DNA from 4 places in the Arthrobacter sp. fls2-241-R2A-172 genome. Region 1 is predicted to be linked to each of the others. Evidence: riboswitches for the same ligand, from Rfam matches in the RefSeq annotation. Region 1 holds a riboswitch; each other region holds the start of a gene.
The links. A riboswitch is a leader RNA that binds a small molecule or an ion and turns the genes downstream of it on or off. The one in region 1 is predicted to bind thiamine pyrophosphate.
Positions count from the first base shown of each region.

Region 2: it holds a riboswitch for thiamine pyrophosphate, as region 1 does, so the genes downstream of both, thiD (bifunctional hydroxymethylpyrimidine kinase/phosphomethylpyrimidine kinase) here and thiC (phosphomethylpyrimidine synthase ThiC) in region 1, are expected to answer to the same signal.
Region 3: it holds a riboswitch for thiamine pyrophosphate, as region 1 does, so the genes downstream of both, QRM57_RS17385 (ECF transporter S component) here and thiC (phosphomethylpyrimidine synthase ThiC) in region 1, are expected to answer to the same signal.
Region 4: it holds a riboswitch for thiamine pyrophosphate, as region 1 does, so the genes downstream of both, thiO (glycine oxidase ThiO) here and thiC (phosphomethylpyrimidine synthase ThiC) in region 1, are expected to answer to the same signal.

Region 1 is NZ_JARVTB010000009.1:72,166-75,645, forward strand. It holds gene thiC (phosphomethylpyrimidine synthase ThiC) at 1-1,459, opposite strand, end outside; TPP riboswitch at 1,455-1,562, opposite strand; gene QRM57_RS14440 (amidohydrolase family protein) at 1,647-2,729, shown strand; gene QRM57_RS14445 (VOC family protein) at 2,810-3,480, shown strand, end outside.
Region 2 is NZ_JARVTB010000002.1:502,143-505,622, reverse strand. It holds gene QRM57_RS05190 (Rne/Rng family ribonuclease) at 1-1,618, shown strand, start outside; TPP riboswitch at 1,783-1,881, shown strand; gene thiD (bifunctional hydroxymethylpyrimidine kinase/phosphomethylpyrimidine kinase) at 1,872-3,383, shown strand.
Region 3 is NZ_JARVTB010000013.1:20,849-24,328, reverse strand. It holds gene QRM57_RS17390 (ABC transporter ATP-binding protein) at 1-1,555, opposite strand, end outside; gene QRM57_RS17385 (ECF transporter S component) at 1,555-2,175, opposite strand; TPP riboswitch at 2,253-2,389, opposite strand; gene QRM57_RS17380 (NUDIX hydrolase) at 2,660-3,343, shown strand; gene QRM57_RS17375 (DUF4235 domain-containing protein) at 3,380-3,480, shown strand, end outside.
Region 4 is NZ_JARVTB010000004.1:587,288-590,767, forward strand. It holds gene QRM57_RS10910 (RNB domain-containing ribonuclease) at 1-1,223, opposite strand, end outside; gene thiE (thiamine phosphate synthase) at 1,290-1,973, opposite strand; TPP riboswitch at 2,001-2,120, shown strand; gene thiO (glycine oxidase ThiO) at 2,113-3,366, shown strand; gene thiS (sulfur carrier protein ThiS) at 3,363-3,480, shown strand, end outside.

The DNA of each region.
Region 1 (3,480 bases):
CGTGGGCGGCGATCTTGTAGGTGATCACACCGGTTTTGACGTCGTCCTTGTTCGGCAGGCCAAGGTGTTCCTTGGGTGTCACATAGCAGAGCATTGCCGTGCCGTAGCGGGCGATTTCGGTCGCGCCAATGGCCGAGGTGATGTGGTCGTAGCCGGGCGCCACATCCGTAACCAAGGGACCCAGTGTGTAGAACGGGGCGCCCTTGCACAGTTCCTGCTGGCGTTCGACGTTTTCACGTACCAAGTGGAAGGGGATGTGCCCCGGGCCTTCAACCATGACCTGGACATCGAACTCCCACGCCCGCTGGGTCAGCTCGGCAAGGGTGTCCAGCTCTGCGAACTGCGCGGCATCATTGGCGTCCGCGATGGAGCCGGGACGCAGCCCGTCGCCGAGCGAAAAGGCGACATCGTACTTGGCGAAGATCTCGCACAGTTCGTCGAAGTGGGTGTAGAGGAAGTTCTCCTGGTGGTGGGCCAGGCACCAGCCGGCCATGATCGAGCCGCCGCGGGAAACGATGCCGGTGACGCGATTGGCAGTCAACGGGACGTAGCGCAGCAGCACCCCGGCATGGACGGTCATGTAGTCCACCCCTTGTTCGCACTGTTCAATCACGGTGTCGCGGAAGATCTCCCACGTGAGCTTATTGGCCTCGCCGTTGACCTTTTCGAGTGCCTGATAAATGGGAACCGTGCCGATTGGAACAGGGGAGTTGCGGATGATCCATTCCCGCGTGGTGTGGATGTCATCGCCGGTGGAGAGGTCCATGACCGTATCGGCGCCCCATTGCGCCGCCCACTGCAGTTTGTCGACTTCCTCGGTGATGGAGCTGGTGACCGCGGAGTTGCCAATATTGGCGTTGATCTTGACCAGGAACGCCTTGCCGATAATCATCGGTTCGGATTCCGGGTGATTGATGTTGCTGGGGATGATGGCGCGTCCGGCGGCAACTTCGCTGCGGACCAATTCGACATCGCAGTTCTCGCGCAAGGCCACGAACTGCATCTCCTCCGTCACGATGCCCTTCCGGGCATAGTGCATCTGTGTGACGGTTTTCTGCTCGCCGGCGCGGCGGGGCACCGGTTGTGCGCCCTTCCACTCCGCCGATGCCGCACCGCGCCGGACCGCGGACTTGCCGTCGTCGAGCAGGTTCCTTTCCCGGCCCGAGTACGGCTCCGTGTCGCCCCGGCCTTCGATCCAGGGTGCACGGAACGGTTCCAGCCCGACTCTCGGATCACTGCCCGGTCCGGCAGTTCGATAAACCTGCAGGGGCGGGTTGGCTTGGCCATTGGGGGAGGGTTCCAGCGCGATCTCGGTGACAGGAACGCGAATGCCATGTTCGGGATCTTCAAGCCACCCCAGCGAGTGGGATTTCAACGACTGCGTCACGGTTTCCGGTGCCCCGGTCTCCACGACGGACGCGTTTTGGGCAGGGCTGTGCTGTGTTTCTGTGGTGCTCAAGGGACTGCTCACTTCCTTCGCCGGCATTACCCGGACAGGTTCAACGGTCGCAGACTGCCTCAGTCCGATCTCAGCCCCTGCAGGGGCCCCCGTGTGGTCGTAGACGAAGCTACCACAGCTGCCTGCGGCCGCACAGTCATATGGCGTTGCGGGCCTGCCCGGCACGTACAGGGCTAGGCTTTTTGCCATGGCCAACATCATCGAATTCAGCGGTACGGTGCTCGTAGCAGCAGGCGAGGAGCGCAGGGGCATGTGGTCCGTTGACGGTCGCCTGACGTTCATCCAGCCGGTGGCGGCACCGGACGTTGTGCTCGACGGCTGGGTCCTGCCCGGCTTTGTCGACGCCCACTGCCACATCGGTTTGGGGCCGGGCGGTGCGGTTGATGAGCAGACCACCCTCGCCCAGGCAAGGGCAGACCTGGTGGCCGGCACACTGTTGATCCGTGATGCAGGATCGCCCAGTGACACGCGCTGGGTCCAAGGGCGTGGGGATTTGCCGCGACTGATCAGGGCTGGCCGGCACATAGCCAGGGACCGGCGGTACCTCCGAGGACTGGGCCATGAAATCGAGCCCGAACAGCTCGTGGAGACCGTCCGCAAAGAAGCCCGTGACGGCGATGGCTGGGTGAAACTCGTGGGCGACTGGATCGATCGCGGCATTGGTGACCTGGCCGCGTCCTTCCCGGCCAAGCTGGTCAAGGACGCCATTTCGGCCGCGCACGATGAGGGAGCCAGGGTTACGGCCCACTGCTTCGCAGAAGACACCATTGACGACATGCTGGACGCCAATATCGACTGCATCGAACACGCTACGGGCCTCTTGCCACGGCACCTTCCGCGGCTTGTGGAGCAGGGCGTTCCGATTGTCCCTACGCTGGTTAACATTGCGACTTTTCCGGAGATTTCCGCCCAGGCCGCGCCCAAGTTCCCCGTCTACGCAGATCACATGGCGAAGCTGTGGGAACGCCGCCACGACCGCGTGCTGGAGGCCTTCGAAGCCGGTGTCACCATCTACACGGGCACCGATGCCGGCAGCGTGATCAAGCACGGCCGGATTGCGGACGAGATGAAGGAACTGCACGACGCCGGCCTGCCGCCTTCCGCTGTCCTGGAGGCCGCAACGTGGGGCGCAAGGGCGTGGCTCGGTGCCGAAGCAATCAGCGAAGGGGCGAGTGCCGACGTCGTTCTCTGCCGTGAAGATCCGCGGGTCGCCCTCAACACCGTGGCCGAACTCCAGCACATCGTTTTGCGTGGCGGGATCATCCGTTAGGAATAAATTGAAGCTTCAAGTAATTTAGTACTAGTAGAAAGGTGCCGAAAGGGCGGCAGCCTCAAACCCAGGAGCTTCACATGACTACAGCAAACAGCCAGGATCTTCTTCCTGCCGAACTCACCATGGGCACCGTCATGCTCAAGGTTGGCGACATGAAGGTCATGAGCGACTACTACCAGCGCGCCTTGGGCCTGGACATCGTGGCCGAGCAGGATGGCGGACTGTACTTGGGCCGCACGGGAAAGCCTGTTGTCCACCTGGCGCCTGCCTCAGGTCTGCAGATCCCGGGCCGTGGGGAAGCGGGCCTGTTCCACACCGCCATCCTCTTTGAGGACCAGCCATCCCTGGCGGCCACCATTGCCACGGCGGCAGAATACGAGCCGCGCGCCTTTGCCGGAAGCGCCGACCACCTGGTCAGCGAGGCGTTCTATTTCACCGACCCCGAGGGCAACGGTATTGAGCTCTACTATGACAAGCCCCGCGAACTGTGGCAGTGGGACGGCAAGAACGTCGTCATGGACAACGTCGCACTCCCGCCGCAGCGGTTCCTGCAGCAGCACCTGAGTGAGGCTGCCGTGACCGGCCAGCGGGAGGCAGCCGCCGGGATCGGCCACGTGCACCTCCAGGTGGGGGACGTTGAAACTGCGCAAAGGTTCTATGTGGAAACCCTGGGGTTCGAGCGGACGGCGGGCTGGCACGGCCAGGCCTTGTTCGTTTCCGCCGGTGGGTACCACCACCACATGGCCAT
Region 2 (3,480 bases), on a different contig from region 1:
TGTCCGCACCGCAGCTGAAGGTGCCTCGGAAGAAGAGCTGACGCACGACATCAACCGCCTGCGCGCTCAGTGGGAGGGCATTGAGGGGCAAGCCTCCTCAACCAAGGTCCTTGCACCGGAATTGCTGTACGGCGAACCCGACCTGACCATCAAGGTAGTGCGCGACGTCTTCAACGAAGACTTCTCCAAGCTGATCGTCTCCGGCGACGACGCATGGGACACCATCGAGGCCTACGTGACCTACGTTGCCCCTGACCTGGTGGGCCGCCTCGAGAAGTGGACCAAGGACCAGGACATCTTCGCTGCCTGGCGCATCGACGAGCAGATCCACAAGGCCCTGGAACGCAAGGTCTTCCTGCCCTCGGGTGGTTCGTTGGTCATTGACCGCACCGAAGCCATGACCGTGGTGGACGTCAACACCGGAAAGTTCACCGGCAGCGGCGGCAACCTCGAAGAGACTGTCACCAAGAACAACCTCGAAGCTGCCGAGGAAGTAGTCCGCCAGCTGCGCCTGCGCGATATCGGCGGCATCATTGTCATCGACTTCATCGACATGGTCCTGGAATCCAACCGCGATCTTGTGCTGCGCCGCATGGTTGAGTGCCTTGGCCGCGACCGTACCAAGCACCAGGTCGCTGAAGTCACGTCGTTGGGCCTGGTGCAAATGACGCGTAAGCGCATGGGCACCGGCCTCCTCGAGGTCTTCGGCGAGCAGTGCGAGCACTGCGCCGGCCGTGGCGTCGTGACACACGATGAGCCGGTGGAACACCGCCGTGCCAACGTTGTGGCCGCTGAGCACCACCGCCCGCACACAGAGACACAGCAGCAGCAACCGGCGGCCCGTACGGAACGGAAGCGCCGCCGAGGCAAGGGTGGGGGACAGGCTGTTTCCGAAGCCCCCGCTCCGGTTCAGTCTGCGCCGGCCGCGCCCGCGGCCTCGCCAACGCACCATGAACCGCAGGACCCTGCGCGCCAGGCAAAGGCCGAGGCAACCCGCGCTGCGTTGGCTACCATTGCGGCTGCAGCGCACGCTGCCCACCTGCACGACGACGAGGTTCACCGTGCAGAGGAACTGGCGCGGTCAACGCATCAGACGGCTGCCGACGAACCCGTAGCTCATGGCAACGACGAAGAATCAACGGCCCACGAGGCAGCAGTCCGGGAAGCACGCTCCACCCCGGTCCTGCGTTTCGGTGGCGAAGAAGTCGCTTTGCCGTTCGTTGAACACCAGGACGAACCACAGGCGGCCAAACCGGCAATGAGCCTGGATCTGCTGGCGGAGGCATTCTCCCACCTGGGAGCGGCGCCGGAGGCGGAAGCGGAACCAGCTGCCGTCCGCGAAGCTTTTGGTGCCCCGAAGGTGGCAGCCCCGGCTCGGGCCGCTGAGCAGGATCGGGAAGCCGCTTCGACGTCCGGGAGTCGCCGGGGTCGCCGTAACCGCAGCGCAAGCAGGGCCCAAGGTGCGGCCAACGAAACCAGCGTTGAACACCATGAAGTGACTGCGTCGGCGCCACAAGGTTCGTCCCACGAGGCTAAGGCCCCTGTGGAACCAGCCAAAAAGGCACCCGCAGACGAGCCCATCATCCTGGGAGTCGGCGTGCCGGCTTCCGAGCTCTGATCCGCTCACGGCTTATCGGACCCCGTAGCAACTGCCCCGGCAGTCGCTACGGGGTCTTTTGCGCGTCCAGGACGTCCATGGCCAGACCTGGGGACGTCAATGGGTCATATCCGGGCCCCTACGCAGCGCTGTTCCCGGGCCGGGCTGCTTCCCGGTTAGGCTGGGGGACAGACACGGGGTGCCTGGCGTTGGGCCGGGCTGAGATCCAGACCCGTTGAACCTGTCCGGTTAGCACCGGCGAAGGGATGTCCACATGACTGCAGCATATTCTCCTGTCTACCCGGTTGCTTCGGGCAGGCCAACACCGCGGGTGCTGAGTATCGCCGGCTCCGACCCTTCCGGTGGGGCAGGGATCCAGGCGGACTTGAAGAGCATCGCGGCCCACGGTGGTTACGGCATGGCTGCAATCACCGCCCTCACAGCCCAGAACACCGTGGGCGTCAGCGCCGTCCACGTGCCCCCCGTCGAATTTCTGCGCCAACAACTGGACGCCATCAGCAACGACATTGAGATTGACGCCGTCAAAATCGGCATGCTCGGCGACGCAGAGGTCATCGACGAAGTCCGCAGCTGGCTCGAAAAGGTGCGTCCCGCCGTCGTGGTCCTGGACCCGGTGATGGTGGCAACCAGCGGAGACAGGCTCCTGCGCGAGTCCGCTGAGAAGGCGTTGCGTTCGCTTTTGCCCCTGGCAGACCTCCTGACCCCGAACCTTCCCGAGCTGGCGGTGCTCCTGGGTGAAACGGAGGCGACGGACTGGGCTTCGGCGCTGGACCAGGGTAAGCGGTTGGCCGCTGAGTACGGGAACACGGTCCTTGTGAAGGGCGGCCACTTGGCGGGAACGGCGTGTCCTGATGCTTTGGTGAATACGAGCGGGTTGCTGCGGCAGGACGTGGTCGAGGTCGACGGGCCCCGCATCGATACCCGGAACAGCCACGGCACAGGGTGTTCGTTGTCGTCCGCCCTGGCCACGGTGCAGGTTAGCACGGGGGACTGGGAAGCTTCACTGCGGGAGGTGAAGCCTTGGTTGCTTGAGGCTTTGAGGCAGTCCGGGGCGTTGGAAGTAGGACGAGGAAGCGGGCCGATCCACCACTTCCACCACCAGCGGAGTCTGAGGCCCGGCGAGTTCGCAGCGACTTTGTGGGAACTCGCACGCGCGGAGCTCGAGGCGATCCATCGGCTTGGCTTCATCGATGGCCTTCAGAAGGGCAGCCTGCCGGAATCCGCGTTCGGCTATTACCTGGCCCAGGACGCGATCTACCTCAACGGCTACTCCCGGGTCCTGGCCCGGGCCAGCGCCCTGGCTCCTACTGAAGACGAGCAGATGTTCTGGGCCAAGGGCTCCCGGCAGTGCCTGGAGGTCGAGTCGGAATTGCACAGGAACTGGCTCAGCAGCCGCGACGTGTCCGGGACAACGGGTCCCGTGACCAAGTCCTATGTGGACCATTTGCTGGCCTGTTCGGCATCGGGAAGCTACGCGGTGCTGCTGGCGGCGATTCTTCCCTGCTACTGGTTGTACGCGGAAGTGGGCCAGAAACTCCACCACGCCTACGTGGAAGCAGGTTCCCCTGTGGACCACGCATACGCGGAGTGGTTGAAGACGTACGCCGACGAAGACTTCGCCGAGGCAACCAGGACTGCGATCAAGCTCACGGACGCGGCGGCCCTTGCGGCCTCGCCGGCGGATCGCGAGGCCATGATGGAAGCCTTCACCCAGTCCTGCCGCTACGAAACTGCCTTCTTCGACGCGCCACGGGTTTTCTCATGACCTCTCGGGTCGGGCGTCCGGGCGGGTAATTTGCGAGGCTCGCCGCGCGTCGCAGGGCAAATCGCGTTAATCGTGCCCAAACCCTGTAGGCTGTATG
Region 3 (3,480 bases), on a different contig from region 1:
CGGCTTCCTGGCGGCTTGCTGCACGTGCCGCGGGGTCCAGGCGCAGCTCCGTGCCGCCCAGCACGGCGCTGAACTCCTGGTCGTGGGTTACGGAGACCACAGCCGTTCCGGCGTCGAGCAACTCCGAAAGGAACGACGCCAGCTCGGCCCAGGTGTTCGCGTCCTGGCCGAACGTGGGCTCATCGAGGACAAGGACTTTGGGATGCGCGGCGAGCACCGTGGCCACCGAAAGCCTGCGCTTCTCGCCGCCGGACAGCGTGTACGGGTTCGCGTTCACCAGATGCGTGAGCCGCAACCGCTCCAGCAGTTCGTCCACGCGTTCCTCGCCATGGCCAAGGTGCTTCGGACCAAACATCAGCTCATCCAGCACCTTGCCCGTGACGAACTGGTGCTCGGGTTCCTGGAATACGGTCCCGATGCGGGAAATCAGCTGGTCAGCCTTCCACCTGAACGGGTCGATCCCGGCCCCTTCTGAAAGCTCGACGGCGGCACTCACTTTGCCGTCCACCGGCGCCAAAAGGCCGGCCAGCGTGAGCGCGAACGTAGACTTACCGGCACCATTCGGACCAGTGATGGTGAGCGCTTGGCCCGCCCTGACCTGGGCGCTGACATCGGATTGCACAGGAACCGGAGAGATGGTCCGGAATCCCTTTCGGCGGGGCTTTTCTCGCGAGACTGCCACATCCTGGGCGGCAAGAAGCAGTTGCGCGGCGGAGGTCTCAGTGCGCCGGGCACGGGTTGCCGGGACGTATCCGGGAACCCAGACGCCGGCTGCCATCAGCATGGTCCGGGCCTCGGACAGGACCTGCTCCGGCGCCCCGTCCAACAGGACGCCCGGAGTGCCGTTGCCGCCGGATCCTGGCTGCAACACCACAATCCGGTCCACCAGGTCCTTCCACACAGACACGCGGTGTTCCACCACAACAAGGGTGGCTCCGGTCTTGTCGAGGCAGCGGCCCACTGCGTCCCGCACCTCAAGGACCCCTGCTGGGTCCAGGTTGGCCGTTGGTTCGTCCAGCAGGATCAGCCCGGGCCGCATCGCCAAAATCCCCGCAAGCGCGAGGCGCTGTTTCTGCCCGCCGGACAGGGCCGCCGTCGGATGATCCAACGCCAGTCCGCCGCCGGCAGCGGTCCGCAACCCGACGTCGTCGAGCGCTTCATGGACGCGGGCCCAAATTTCCTCCCGCGGCACGGCCAGGTTCTCGGCGCCGAAGGCGACGTCGTCCCCCACCCGGGACAGGACAACCTGCGTTTCCGGGTCCTGCTGCATCAGACCTGCGCGGCCGCGCTGCTCCCGGGGAGAAGCGCCGTCCAGCAGCAGCGAGCCAGTCTCGTCCGAGTCGTCTTCTTCGTCCCCCAACACCCCCGCGAGGGCATGCAGGAGCGTGGACTTGCCCGCACCCGAGGGGCCGAGCAGCAGTACCCGCTCCCCCGGTTCGATCCTGAGGTCAAGGCCTTGGATGGCTGGCGTGGCCCTTCCGGCGTGCCGCCATCCCCAGCCCTCGGCTGTGATGGCGGCAGGCCGGACGTGGCCGCCGCGTTCAATGACGGGCATCAGCTAAAGACGGGCTCCGAAGCGGCCTTGCGCGACGCGAAGGAACTAAGGACGCCGGTTTTCGCCAGGCCGCGGGTGGCAATCCATGACAGTGCGCCCGCAATGATCGCCCCGGAGATCGTGGTGAACGTGATGTAAGTGAGCTTGTCGATTGCCTCGTAGGCGATGTTCCAGCCCCAGGGAAGGAACGAGTCGTTGAGGCCGCAGAAGAGGCCCGCACCTGCACCGGCAAGGAGCGAGGTGGGCAGGTTGAACTTCTTGTAGAGGAACGCGGCGAAGATGAGCTCCGCGCCAAGGCCCTGAAGGACGCCGGAGATCAGTACGGTGGTGCCGTACTGGGAGCCCATGATGAGTTCGCCTGTGGCAGCAACGGACTCGCAGAACAGGGCGGCACCCGGCTTACGGATGATGAGCATGCCCAGGACCGCCGGAATCATCCAACCGCCAGCGATCAGGCCCGTCAGCGGCGGATACGCCGCGTTCATGGGGATGGATACCAGTGCGGCGCCTTGGGACCATGCCCAGAAAATCACGCCGCCGGCGATGGCGATCAAGGCTGCCACCACAATGTCTACAACACGCCAGTTATAACTGGTCTTCTTCACGCTTACCGTGGTCATTTTTCTGCCTCCTGAGTTACAGGAGGGGAAAGTGCTCCCCGGATTACCCGGCCGGCCTGCGCCGCCCGGTTCCGGACACTCTGAGAAGCTCGACTCCCTTGCGCCGGTACTAACCGGATCAGGTTCGAGGGTCTGCGGCTGTCCGCACTCTCAGCGCCCTCGCGGCTCCCGCATCTCTGCAGGTTCCGACGGCGGCGCTCCCCTGTCGTTATTAAATCTGCCCTGCTGGGCTGGTTCAGTTTACACCTGCACTCCGCGGTGGGGACTGCGGTCCGGTCACATTCCGGCCCACCCCCACCGTTGTGAGGCCCACTCTGCGCCCTTGCCCCACTCTTTGGCACGCACACCAGGCCTCGCAACCCAACGAACGCGCTTTTGCGAGGCCCACTCTGCACCCTTGCCCCACGCTTTGGCACGCACACCAGGCCTCGCAACGGACCTGAGAGAATGATCCAGCAACATCCAAAGCGAAGGGGCACACTTCATGACGGACCAACCCGGCTCTGGCCTCCCAGACAACGTTGACGTGGCTGAAGCACGCCTCGCCGCAAGCGTCATCCTGCTCCGCGATACCCCGTCCGGGCTCGAGGCGTTCGTCCAGCACAGGGTCAGCACCATGGACTTCGCCGCAGGAATGGTGGTTTTCCCGGGAGGACGCGTGGACCCCGCCGACCACTCCGGGTGGGACTACGCCACCGAACTGCTCAGCAGCCATGCGGCGGACTGGCAGGCCAGCTCCATCGGTTCCGACGATGCCGCTGCCAAAGCAGGAATGGTGCTCACAGCCGCGATCCGGGAGGTCCGTGAGGAAGCCGGACTGAGCATCGACGCCAGTGACCTGCGCCCATGGGCCAACTGGATTACCCCGATCGACATGCCCAAGCGTTTCGACACGTTCTTCTATGTGGCCAGGCCCTCGACGGACATGGAGCCCCACCACCAAACAACCGAAGCGTGGCAATCCCTGTGGATGCCCGTGGAGGGAATCCTCGCGGCAGAGGCAGCAGGCACCCTGAAACTGATGCCGCCCACCTTCTACCTCCTCAAGGAAATCGCCGGATACGGGACCGTCGGCGCCGTATGGTCGGCCGATCACCCTGTCGTCCCCGTGCTGGCACCTGCAGGCTCCCTGGCCGCCTTCCTCAAGGAACGGGAAAGCCGCCGCTAGCGTTGCCGGTCCACGCGTTGCGGCTAGGCTGGGGGCATGAACCTCTTCTTCAAGCTGATCGGCGCCGGAGTAAGCCTCGGGGCAGGCTTCGTCGGAACAAAACTCGTCAACAAAGGGTGGGAAAAGGCCACAGGCAA
Region 4 (3,480 bases), on a different contig from region 1:
ACCGTGTCCAAGGCGGCGCGCTCGAGGCGGCCAGCGAGTTGATCGGACGAGGCCATGATCTCGGGCAAGGACGGCAAGGCTTCCCGGGCCCAGGCAGGGATGTCCCGCTTGTTGCTCAGTGCCTCGCAGATCACCAGGACGAAACGGTCGATGAGGCGGCGCAACGGTGCTGTGGTGTGCGCGTACGGAGCGCCGATGGCTGCCTGGATGATTTCCGTCGGGACCTCGCCGTCGAAAGGTGTGTAGTTGGCACCCCTGAACAACGTCCCGGCTGAGTGCAGGATGGCGAGTTGCTTTGGGTCTGATGCGTCCAGGGTCCGCAGGTATTCGCCGTAGCTGATCCGTCCGTCCCAGGGTTTACCAAGGGCCGTGGTCTGCCTTTTGAAGTGCCGCAGGGAGCGTTCATCCGGTGCGGGCATGGTGCGCAGTATGCCAACCTTGCCGTCCAGCATCAGCTGAGCTGCCGCCATCCCGGTCATGAGTGAAATCTGCGCGTTCCAGTCCTCCACCGGCAACGACGGGGCAGCAACGATCCTGTACCCGCCGCCGTCGGCCGCTTGGACGATCTCCTGTTCGGGCATGTTCAGGCTCGCGCCGCCGCGGAGGCGTTCGAGTTCAACCCGTTTCAACCCCACTTCCTTGAGGAGCTGCAGTACAGGCGGTGCCGTTCCGTCGTCGATCTGCTCCTGGACGCCCTTGTAACTTAGCTTGGCCCGGCTGCGCACGGTGGCGCGGCCCACTGTCACCGTCACTGCTTCGGCCTGCGCGTCCAGGACGAAATCCCAGACGAAGGCGCCACAGTCCTGCTCTGCCAGCAGGCTGCCGGCATGTTCGCTGATGACTTCCGGGTGCAAGGGAATGCGTCCATCCGGAGCATAGAAGGTCTGGCCGCGCCGGCGTGTCTCCGTGTCGAGGGCACCACCGGGAGCCACGAAGGACGGAACGTCGGCGATCGCATAGAGGACCTTGTAACCGTCACCGGCGCGCTCTATGAACAGCGCCTGGTCCAGGTCTGTCGACGTGGCCGGGTCGATGGTGACAAACGGAATGTCCCGAAGGTCGCGTTCAGGCAGCTTCAGGTCCGCCACGGCTTTTCGGGCTTCTTCCACTGCCCCCGTGGGGTAGTCGCCTGGGAGTTCCAGCTCCGTCCGGAGTGCGGCGAGGGCCGCTGCGAGCTGGTCCGACGAGTCGTCGACGTTGGGTGCAATCCGATGATGTGACACGAAAATCAGGGTAGCCCGGATTCCGGGGATCACACCATGTCAAGGCCGCACGGTGAGCGACTTTCGCTAAATTGAGTCCAGGGCTTCCAGCAGCGACTTGGCAGCCGCCGTCGGGTCTGCGGCTTCGGTGATGGCACGGACAACCACGATCCTGCTGGCCCCCGCCGAAAGGACCTGTTCCACGTTGCCCAGGTCGATGCCGCCAATAGCGAACCACGGGAGCTGCACGGCGCCGTCGGTCGTTTCCGTGGCACGCCTCATCGCTTCTGCGGCATATGTGACCAGGTCCGGCCCAACGGCTTGGCGCCCCGGTTTGGTGGGTGTCGCCCAAACCGGACCGACACAGAAATAGTCCAGGCCGCCGTCGCCGGTAGAAGCGGCAATGGCCGCATTGACCTGCTCCGGAGTGTGCGTGGAAAGTCCAATCGCGGCAGGGGCCGGGAGGAAGGTACGGGCCACCGGAAGGGGCAGGTCCTTCTGGCCCACGTGGAACACAGGAGCCCCGGAAACACTGGCAATATCGGCCCGATCGTTGACAGCCCACAGCCGTCCGTGCCGCTCGGCCACACTCCGCAGGATGGCCAGCAATTCCAGTTCTTCGGCTGCCTCGATCGACTTGTCCCGGAGCTGGATGATGTCCACCCCACCCTCGAAGGCGGCATCGACAAAGTCTTCGAAATCGCCCTGTCGCTTCCGGGCATCGGTGCACAAATAGAGTCGGGCTGAGGCGAGGGATTCAGGCTGGGTCATGGGAACCAGAGTAGTTCCTCTACACTGGGCACGTACTGCGGGAGCCGCGACGTTCGACTATGTGACCGTCCGGCTGAGAGGGCTTCAGCGCCGACCGCTTGACCTGATCCGGCTAATACCGGCGTAGGGAAGGGAACACATGGCAGACGCCATTCATGCAGATGTAGCCATTATCGGCGGCGGCATCATCGGGTTGGGCATCGCCCACCAACTGCGCAGGCTGGGCCGCTCAGTGGCCCTCATCGACCCTTGGCCCGCAAACGGCGCAACTTTCGCAGCGGCCGGGATGCTGGCACCCGTCAGTGAACTGCACTACCAGGAAGAAGAACTCCTGGAACTCATGGTCGAATCCTCCCGGCTGTGGCCCGCTTTTGTTGGCGCGCTCGCCGGAGGGGTGCACGCCGCCGGATACCGCACGACGCCGACCCTCGCCGTGGGTGCCGACGCCGCCGACCGCCGCGCGCTCGCAGACCTCCGGGTGGTACAGAAGGCTGCAGGCTTGGGAGTGGAGCCATTGGCCCTCCGGGAGGCGAGGGAGCGTGAGCCCTTGCTGAGTCCCCAAATTTCCTGTGCCTTCGACATCCCCACCGACCACCAGGTGGATCCCCGCAAGCTCGCCGCCTGCCTTTTGGCCGAACTGTCGGATCACTCTCCCGATGATCCGAGCTGGGTTACGGGGGCGGACAACGGATTCGCTGTGAAAGCGCTGGCACATCGTCTCCTGTGGGATGAAGGCAGGGTCTCTGGAGTCGAACTCGAGTCAGGCACCAGGGTCTTTGCCACCGAGACGGTGGTCGCAAACGGTCTGGGCGCCGCCGGCTTGGACGGCCTGCCCGAAGGGCTCACGCTGCCCCTGCGGCCGGTCTATGGTGACATCCTCCGGCTTCGGGTTCCGGACAACCTGCAACCTCTCGTTACCTCCACCGTCCGGGGGATAGTGCGGGGCGTTCCCGTCTACATCGTCCCCCGCGACGACGGCACCGTGGTGATCGGAGCGACCCAGCGTGAGGACGGACTGTCCACGGCCTCCAATGCCGTCTCAGCGGGCGGCGTCTACCAACTCCTGCGCGACGCCCAGGTCCTGGTCCCCGCGGTCGCCGAACTCGAACTCCTGGAGGCAACAGCCCGCGGCAGGCCAGGGACGCCGGACAACGCGCCGTTGCTTGGCCGCGTCGCCGGAACCAATGGCGACATTGAGGGTTTGGTGGTTGCCACCGGGTTCTTCCGTCACGGAGTCCTGCTGACACCGGTAGCCGCAAGGATTGTCGGCGAACTGATCAACGGATCGACCGATCCACAGTGGGCCCCTTTCCGCCCCGACCGCTTTACGGCCAGCGCAACCGGTCCACGGAACTTCGTCCCAGCACACGCCCGCAGCAAGGAAAGCGCATGAACATCAAACTCAATGGATCCGACCATGCAGTGGCCGATGACGCCTCTGTCAGCACCCTCGTCACCGCCATCACCGGCCGCGAACTGGACCACAGGGGACAGGCGGCCGACGGCG